Regions from separate parts of the Erythrobacter aureus genome, predicted to be linked through region 1. Evidence: riboswitches for the same ligand, from Rfam matches in the RefSeq annotation. Region 1 holds a riboswitch; the other holds the start of a gene.
The links. Region 1 has a riboswitch for cobalamin ahead of DVR09_RS08015 (TonB-dependent receptor plug domain-containing protein). Riboswitches for the same ligand answer to the same signal wherever they lie in the genome.

Region 1 (4,415 bases):
CTTCGTACTCTTCGTCGAGCGCGTTTTCGATCCTCCCGAACAATTCGACGCTTTCGCTCAACGCGTACCGCATGTTTACACTCAAGAGCAGGTAATCGTCCAAGGCGACGCGCACCGGAACAAAAGACGGGTCGATAAAGGCAACATCCACCGCATCGCCATTGTAGCGGGCGACGATCGTGACGCCGCCACGATCGCCCGATGCCTGCCAATCGACGGCGAGGCTGGCGGTATGAGCAGGCCGCCGCACTTCCTCGACGCCGTTCTCCCGCGCGTGGAGATAGGTGTACATTCCGTCGACCCGCCAGGCCTCGCCGAATTGTGCCGTCGCGAATACCTCCACGCCGCGCTGTGTCGATATCGTGTCCCGGTTGGCCGGTGAGGCAATGAAATCGGGCGGCGGGAAAGTGGTAAAGATTTCGCCGGTAAGCTCGTTTTCGAAGTAGGTCGCGCCGAGCAACAAGCTATCGCCAAACAAGCCTTGCTCGATCCCGATTTCCCAGCCCCCGGACCGCTCCGGCTCCAGATCGACATTGCCGATGAAGCGTCCATCGACGAACCCGAACATTTCGTAGAAGGAGGGGTTCTTGACTCCGGAGCCTGCCGCTGCGCGGAGCCGGGTCGCAGGCGTGACGCGATAACTGCCCTGCACGCGATACGTCGTCGTGTCGGCGAAACGCCCGTTCCAATCGCGGCGAAGCGATGCACCAACGCTGACCGCGTCAGCTATGAACAACTCGTACTGGCCGACAAGGCCGGCACTGTCGATCTGCCTTAGCCCGGTGAAGGCGAAACCCGAAGGGTCGGTGTTGCGAAACCTTTCGCGCTCGATATCGACCGCAACGGTGGCACGATGTTGCAAGCGGTCATCGCCGAAGCGTAGCGTGCTTTCATACGAAGTCTTCAGCCGCTGGCCCTCGCTGCCGAAGGATCGTCCGGCGGCGTTGAAACCGTCACGACGGGTATCGGCGATCTGGCCTGAGAGCGCATGCGTCCACCGTCCGTCGAGCAGACCCAACTCGCCACGCAGCAGCGCATAGATCGCTTCGTTCTCGAACCGGTTGCCCGGGGTGTCGATCTGGAAACCGAAAGTCGGGCTTGCAGGGTCATTGTCGCTGTCGTTGAACTCGCCCTCGGCGCTCGCATACCGCACCACAGCGGTCAACCGCGTGTTCGCCGAAGGCAACCAGTTGGCTTTGGCCGAGAGTGAGCCGGTATCGCTGGACAGGTCACGCGTCCCGCCGCGCGCACCCGGCGTGCCATCGGTGCTGTTGAGAGTAGCCGACAAAGCGTAATCCAGTGCGCCCGCTGCGCCTGCAAGCCGGGCCGCCGCATTGACCGTGCGGAAAGAGCCTGCCTCGATCCGCACAGTAGTACCGGGCGCATCGCGCCCCGACAGCGTGCGATAGTGGATGACGCCGCCGATGGCATCGGATCCGTAGAGCGCGCTTTGCTGCCCGCGCAGCACTTCAACCCGTGCCGCCTCGTCCGCGATCAGCGTGCCGAAGTCGAACTCGCCGGCGAAGGGATCCGAGACCTCGATTCCATCGACGAGAACGAGCGTGTGATTGCCCTCGGCGCCGCGAATGCGGACTTGCGTTTGCCCCGGAACGCGGCTGACCGCGATCCCCGGCACGTCGCGCAACACATCGGAAATTGTCCGTACCTGACGGTGGTTAAGCATCTCATCGCCGATTACCGTGACCGAACCACCGATGCGATCGGTCGCAATCGGTTCGGGCGACCGGGTGCCGGTTACAATCAGCACATCTCTGGGCGGATCGTCCGCTTCGGTAGCAGATTGGGCGAAGGCCGCGCTGGGCAGGCAGATGGCTGCCAGAAAAATTGAACGATATACCGGTTTCATGAAATATGCACTCCTCGGCGCCGAGCGAGAAGGCCGGATCCTCCGCAAAAGCGGCCGCGCGCGCAGGTCGGCGGACGCGAGCGCCAGCCTGCGGGTCACGGTGCGGCTCCGGCCGCCAGTCGCCGCTCAGACGAAGAGTTTCGCGCCCGGCCAATCCCTGAACCAAGGCAAGAGCGACCCGTGCCCGTCGGTCTCCTGGCTCGCGGGTCGTCGCCCGGAGCGCACCTTCCCAGGCCGAGAATATCGGCCCAGTGGCACGGGATCGTCCCGCTTGCGCTCCGCGCTCGTCGCTTACAGTTGCAGGGACAGCGGCAGAATTGGCTCGAAGAACCTCACTGCCTTCCCGTTACGGACGCGGTCAGCGACAGTTGAACAACCATCGCACGGACTGAATATTTGTAGCGCCCACAAGGAGCAAGAAAATTTTGAGATCAGAGCATTGCGACCTTTTTCGGGCCGAAAGCGGACCGTCTGCTTTTGGAAAGAAACCGGACCTGGCTATAGGCCAGCCATTAGTTTCATTAGGTCTGCAGCGCTGGGCGGGGCTTACCATGAACTGTGGGATCATTGATCGAACAGTGCCCGCCATCGTCACGAAAGAATCCGGCGGCGCGCTTGCTTCTAGTCATTCTCAAACAGGGTATGGGACCATCCTCATCGTTCTTGCTGCATGTCGCGGAACACTTAACGACAGTCGATGTTTCGCCATAATGAAAAATAAACTTTTGGCGGCGAGCGCCGCATCCGTCCTTCTCGCAACGCTGGCCGCCTGCGGGTCGAACGACAGCACGTCTGCGCAAGACGATGTCGCGCATGCCGCGGAGTCACCTCCGATCGCAAACGCAGAGGGCGCTGGGACAGTCGAGCCGAAGAAACGAGCGTCGGAGTCCGCATCCGCGACCACGGTCGCATCTTCTTCGGTTCTTGATGCCGCACGCGAAAATTGCACCGCGGATCTTTATGAACTGGCCAACCGTGCGGAGACAGAAATCACTGTCTTGGAAAGCGCATCGACCCCCACCGGAGCAGCAGTTAGCCTGATGATCGATGGCGCGGCGGCACCGTGGTCGTGCACCACCGACGACAGCGGCAATGTAAGAGACCTCTACTACAGCGCGAAGGAAGGATAGCGGCGCCCACCTTCAACGATGGGTCATGTAGGTTTCGACAAATTCGAAGCGGAAGATACCTGCATCCGCCGGGCAGGAATTGATCTCCGCCGGATCGCAGATTTGCGTTCGGCGGACGGCAATCACCGCGCCTTGGCCTTCGCGATGCGAATACCCTTTGATCGTGTCGTAGAACAGCCCGCCATTGACAATCAGGCAGCTCTGGACCGGTCCATGGCCGAAATCGCATGACGCTGTTTGCGGGGCGATGTCGAACAGGATGACACGCATATCGCCTACAGTACCGTTTGCCTCATCGCGTCTGAAGTTCTTGCCTCCCCACAGACACGTGCTCGGGTAGCCCTCGCTTACCGCGCCTCCGCGCAGACGGCATCCTTCGAAAGTCTCGAGCAGGTCTAGAGGGATTGCGTCGAGGCTGACCTGTGGTGGCGAGCCTGTGGTGCTGTCGGCACAACCGGCCAGCAGCACCATAGCCGATAGCATGGACAGTGCTTTTGCGACTTTGCTCGCGATCACCCTGCCCGCCGTTTCCGGATTACTTGCCCGGATTGGCGACGTTGCATCGCGCGCGGATGACCTCTTCATCCTCGGTCGCACTGTCGTCCAGCGGGCTTTCGATCAGCATCGCCTCGTCGTCCTTTTCCCAGTACACCAGCAGCATATCCGGGGTCAGGCCCTGTTCGGTGCTGTACTTGCTGCCTGAGCCGCTCGGAACCAGATAAAGCTGATACGTCTTGCCGTCGATTGCCAGATCCACTCCGCCATCGGGACCGAGATCGTCACGATAGGTCGCCACGATCGTGCTGCCATCGTCGCAAACAAGGGTGCCGGTCTGGGTCTCGTCCGTGTTTTGCTCGGCAGCTTGCTCTGCGGTGCCAGTTGCGGTCGCTGAGGGATCCTCGGCGGTCTCCTGCGCTTCGCATCCGGCAAGGGCGAGAGCTCCGGCCATGACTAAGAAGGCGTTGGTGATGTTTGGTCTTTTCATTCGAAATTCTCCGTGAAGGTAGGGCGCAATCACTTGTGCTTGCGGACGAACAGCGATGCCAGCAGCATCACTATGCCGAGCGCGGCCAAAATGAAGGTCAAAGGCAGGAAAAAGCTTTCCTGCAATTCGCCATCTGCATCGACGCCGTTGTAGAAAGTCGTTTCGGCGATGTAGCTCAGCACCGCGCCAATCAGCGCGGCGATGCCGAACAGTTTTAGCTTTGAATTCATTGCTTGTGTTCTTCCTCTTCTGTCGTTTGTCCTTCGGGCGACACGAGATCTCCAGCCGCCTGAAAATAACCTTGTTCGTAGGTGTAGGAGACGATGCATGTCGAAACCCGGTCGAGCCCGCAGACCGAAAAGTGCACGCCCATCAGAATTACCGGAAAATCGTTCCAGACGAAAATCCTGTAGTCATGCCCAAGCAGGTCGAA
Region 2 (4,415 bases), 760 kb from region 1:
GGTTGGTGATGCAGATCACGAAAGCGTCGGGGCAGTTGTTCTTGATGCCTTCGCCGACCGACTTTATCACCTTGAGGTTGATGCCGAGCAGGTCGTCGCGGCTCATGCCGGGCTTGCGCGGCACGCCAGCGGTGACGATGACCACGTCGGCACCGGCAATGTCGGCATAGTCATTGGTGCCGGTGATCTTGGCGTCAAAGCCTTCGATCGGGCCGCATTGCGACAGATCGAGCGCCTTACCCTGCGGCATGCCTTCGGCGATGTCGAACAGGACGATGTCGCCCATTTCCTTCTTCGCCGCGAGGTGGGCGAGGGTGCCTCCGATCATACCGGAGCCGATGAGGGCGATCTTCTTGCGTGCCATGGAGGGTAGCGTCCTTGTTCCTGCCGTGCGGGACAATGATGATGCCCGGACCATAATTGGGGCCGCGCTTCATGTGTCCCGCAAAGGAAGCACGGCACCCGGTCGATTGCGAGTGCGGCCTAGGCCCGTGAGGACGGGATTGCAACCAGCAATAAGTATAGGCTGCGAACTATCTTTGCAAATAGTTCGCAATTGCAATAAGGGCGGAGTTTTGGCAGTGCTTCCTGTCTTGACGCTTGGTGTCCGGCAAGGTTCCTGCCGCGTCGGTCGGCAGGGCTCGATCCGGTGGAAACCGGCCGAAGGCGCGATTGCCGCGTGGCCGCCCGGAATGCGGACGGGCAAGGCAACGCCGGGGATCAGCGCGCCAGCAGGGTCTCGATCGCGATCCTATCTTCCAATTGCCTGGCTAGCCGCCGGTCGAGTGTGCGGCATACGCCCAGCCACCAGTCATAGGCTTCGCGGTCGCCGTCGGAATACGCCTGTTCCGCCTGCTGGCGCGCAGCCTCGGCCGCTCCCAGCCCGTGTTCGGCGAAATGCCGTAGCGCGGCTCGCATCATATGGTCGAAGTTCGATTTGCGCGCCAGGATATGGGCGATGTCGCCATTGTCGTTGGCAGCGCGTGCATGCGCCTTTTTGGCCAGCGCGCGGGCAATCGGCGAGTGTGCGGTGGAACGGGCGGCGGCGAAATGTAGGGGCATTGCCTCTGACCTCGTGAAGCGACTGGGCTGACTGCAGTGCCCTAGCTGGTCGACACTAAGCATCGGTTCCGCGACATGGTTGTCCGAGTGTAAACGCCGTTCACCCTCCCCCCGCAGAATGTCATTTCTTGCCGGGTTCGGCGATCCATTTGCCCGAATTGGCGTATTCATCGCGCACGCGCCCCGATTGCGGCAGCGTATCCTCGTGCTCCGAAGGCGTGGTAGCCGCGCCTACGGGTGTGGCGGCGGGCCGCGCATCGAGGGCGATTGCGGCGTTCGAGGGCGGGGAGGGGCGAACCGGGCCGGGCACTTCGGCCTGCGCGCGCCGCACATTGGGCGCGGCCAGCGGTTCGCTGCCGGCATAGGTGTCGGTAAAGGCACCCGCCGTTCCCGCGCCGCCTTTCCAGCGATAGAAGCGGTGGGTGCCGATCGCGCCGATGAAATCGAGGCTGGCCGCCCAATAGGGGTTTACATAATCGGTGTGGTAATGGGTCGCGAGCCCCACAGGTTTGTAGACCTCGCCCGCCAGCGCACCCAGCGCGATCGATTGCGCCACCGCCCAGGCTCTGCGCGAAGGCTTGCGCTGCAGCGATCCGTCGCAGGTAAAGCTGAACTGGCACCCGGTCGTCCGCTCCGACCCCTGAAATACCACGCCGCATATGCTGGCTGGATAGGCCGGATGGGCAACCCGGTTGAGCACCACTTGTGCCACTGCCTGCTGGCCCCCGAAACTCTCGCTTGCCGCTTCGTAATAGACCGCCATCGATAGGCATTGCAGCGCGCGGGCCTTGTCGAGACCGCTGCCGGCCTGGCGGAAGGCCTGCGCGGCCGCCCCCGCACCGTGACTGTCCGCGAACTCGACGGTTTCGAGTTGCCCCTCCGCCTCCCGCAGATCGGAAAGATCGGTGGCGAGGCGCGGCGCATCCTCGAGATAGTAGAAAGCGGATCCGGGGAAGCTTTCTCCCGCCGTCTCGAACGGCATCGGGGTAAGCGCGACACGTTCTTCGGCCAATCCCAGAGCCTGCTTGAAGTCCGACCACTGACCCTGTGCGGCCACTGTGGGCAGGGCGATGGCCGCTGCCAGAATACCGCCGCGTGCCAGCAATTGGTGCCGCTTGCGGCGCTTTTCGGTGAGGCGAGACACGCGAGAGGACGGCGCGCGGCTGGCGCGCCTTGCCGATCCGGCCTCCCTTTCGCGTGCGGTCAAAGCGTTTCCTTTCATCAGCCCCGTAACATAGCCTAATTGCAGCCGATTCAACAGTTTCGCGTGCGGTCCATCCCGGTTTGGGACCATCGCCCCCGGCTTCGGGCCTGGCGATACATGCGGGTTGTTCGGCACCTTAGCACCGCAATGCTTAACGAAGACCGATCTTGTGCAATGCAAAATCGCAGGCTAATCGGGCCGCCGAGTCACGGGTTGGCCTGTTTGCACAGGCCCGAAGAGGGAAGAAGGTGACCCAAGGCCGCCGTAAGGCGGAACGGGAAATCCTTCGCTGCCCCCGCAACTGTGACCGGGGAGCGATCCCGCCATATGCCACTGTCCTGAGCTAGTCGAAGGGCGGGAAGGCGGCGGGAGAGTGTCGATCCGGGAGCCAGGAGACCTGCCCTTGACCGTCGTTCGGCCACGGGCGGGGTGTACCGGTGGCAAACGCGGAAAGGCGCAATTCCGCCCTTTCCCGTCATGGACGGCACTTCGTCTATGATGGGAGTTCTTGTGCGTAAATTCTTCTTTTTCTTGACTGTTTCCTCGATTTCCGTGGCCGCTCAGGCGCAAGACGGTGCCGTCCACCAATCCGACGTCGTCCTTGCGGATTCCGTCCGGCCCACGATTACTGTAACCGCCAACGGCCTGGGCACCGCTATCGCCAATACCGGGCAGGCCGTGACGATTATCGACCGCGAAGAGATCGATAGTGTTCAGGGGGCCGATGCCACCCGCGTCTTGCGCCGCACGCCTGGGCTATCGTTCAGCCGCAATGGCGGAAATGGCGGTTTTACCGGGGTCAATTTGCGCGGGGCGAATTCGCAGCAGGTCCTGGTACTGGTCGATGGCGTCCGGGTGGCCGATCCGGCCGCGCCCGGCGGCGGATTCGATTTCGGCAATCTCCTGCTCGGCACAGCGGGCAAATTCGATATTCTGCGCGGGTCCAACAGCACGATCTGGGGATCGGATGCCATTGGCGGGGTTGTCGATATCTCCACGCGGGGCGAGACCGGCTTCCTGGGCAATGCGGAATATGGCTCGCGCGACACGCTGTTCACCAGCGCGGCAGGCGGGATCGGCGGTGATGGATATTACGCTGGTCTGACCGGATCGTGGTATCGCACCGATGGTTTTTCGACCGCTGCATCGGGTACGGAGCGCGACGGCTTCGAACAGCTTGCCCTGGGCGGACAGGTCTTCGTCGATCTGGCCAGCAATCTCGAAGTCTTCGCCCATGCCAATTGGAGCGAGGGCGATCTCGATCTCGATGGTTTCCCGCCGCCGACCTTCGCGTTTTCCGACACGCTCGACACGCAGGAAACGCGCCGCCTCTGGGGCGATGTGGGTTTCGCCTATTACGGCAACGATCTCACGCTGAGGGGCTCCTACGGTCTGTCGGATACCGAGCGCGACAATCTCGATGCCGACGGCGCGACCACTTTCGCCTCCGATGGTCGCTCCGAAAGGCTCAGCCTGCGCGGCGAATACCGCGCCATCGGGCCTGTCACCGTCGCCTTCGGCGCGGAACAGGAATGGACCGACTATTCGGCCAGCTTCAGCCCCGATGGCGAGGCGGATATCTTCGGCGCCTATGTTCAGCTCGGCTTCGTGATGGGCCGGTTCGCGGCGCATATCGGATCGCGCGTAGACGATCATTCGCTGTTCGGCAGCAATGCGAGCTACGGGGCCGATGTCTCCTACGGCTTTGGCAGCGACTGGCGCCTGCGGGCAAGCCTGGGTGAAGGGTTCAAGGCCCCGACATTGTTTCAGTTGCTGTCGAATTACGGCAATACGGAGCTGCAACCCGAAGAAAGTACCAGTCTCGATATCGGATTGGAAAAGGGCAGCAGGGGCAAAGGTACGCACCTGGCACTTACCGCCTTTCGCCGAGACGGCGAGGATCTGATCGGGTTCGTATCCTGTTTCGGCATCACCGGCGGTATCTGCGCCGATCGGCCTTTCGGCACCTATGACAACACGGACCGCGCAAGAGCCCAGGGTATCGAAGCCGAGGCCGGTTTCGACATCGCGAGGGGGCTGCGTCTCTCGGCTGTCTATAGCTATGTCGATACGGAAGATCGCACCACCGGCCTTCGGCTCGCCCGGCGTCCGCGGCATATGGGCACGCTGTTCGCCGATTACGAAGCGC

Region 2: another riboswitch for cobalamin. It lies ahead of DVR09_RS11670 (TonB-dependent receptor plug domain-containing protein); the one in region 1 lies ahead of DVR09_RS08015 (TonB-dependent receptor plug domain-containing protein).

What each region holds. Positions count from the first base shown of each region.
Region 1 is NZ_CP031357.1:1,625,792-1,630,206, reverse strand. It holds gene DVR09_RS08015 (TonB-dependent receptor plug domain-containing protein) at 1-1,867, opposite strand, end outside; cobalamin riboswitch at 2,036-2,260, opposite strand; gene DVR09_RS17135 (hypothetical protein) at 2,293-2,997, shown strand; gene DVR09_RS08005 (DUF4377 domain-containing protein) at 3,010-3,513, opposite strand; gene DVR09_RS08000 (MliC family protein) at 3,533-3,982, opposite strand; gene DVR09_RS07995 (DUF3955 domain-containing protein) at 4,012-4,212, opposite strand; gene DVR09_RS17130 (hypothetical protein) at 4,209-4,415, opposite strand, start outside.
Region 2 is NZ_CP031357.1:2,390,328-2,394,742, reverse strand. It holds gene mdh (malate dehydrogenase) at 1-364, opposite strand, end outside; gene DVR09_RS11680 (hypothetical protein) at 721-1,062, opposite strand; gene DVR09_RS11675 (cell wall hydrolase) at 1,184-2,269, opposite strand; cobalamin riboswitch at 2,460-2,685, shown strand; gene DVR09_RS11670 (TonB-dependent receptor plug domain-containing protein) at 2,762-4,415, shown strand, end outside.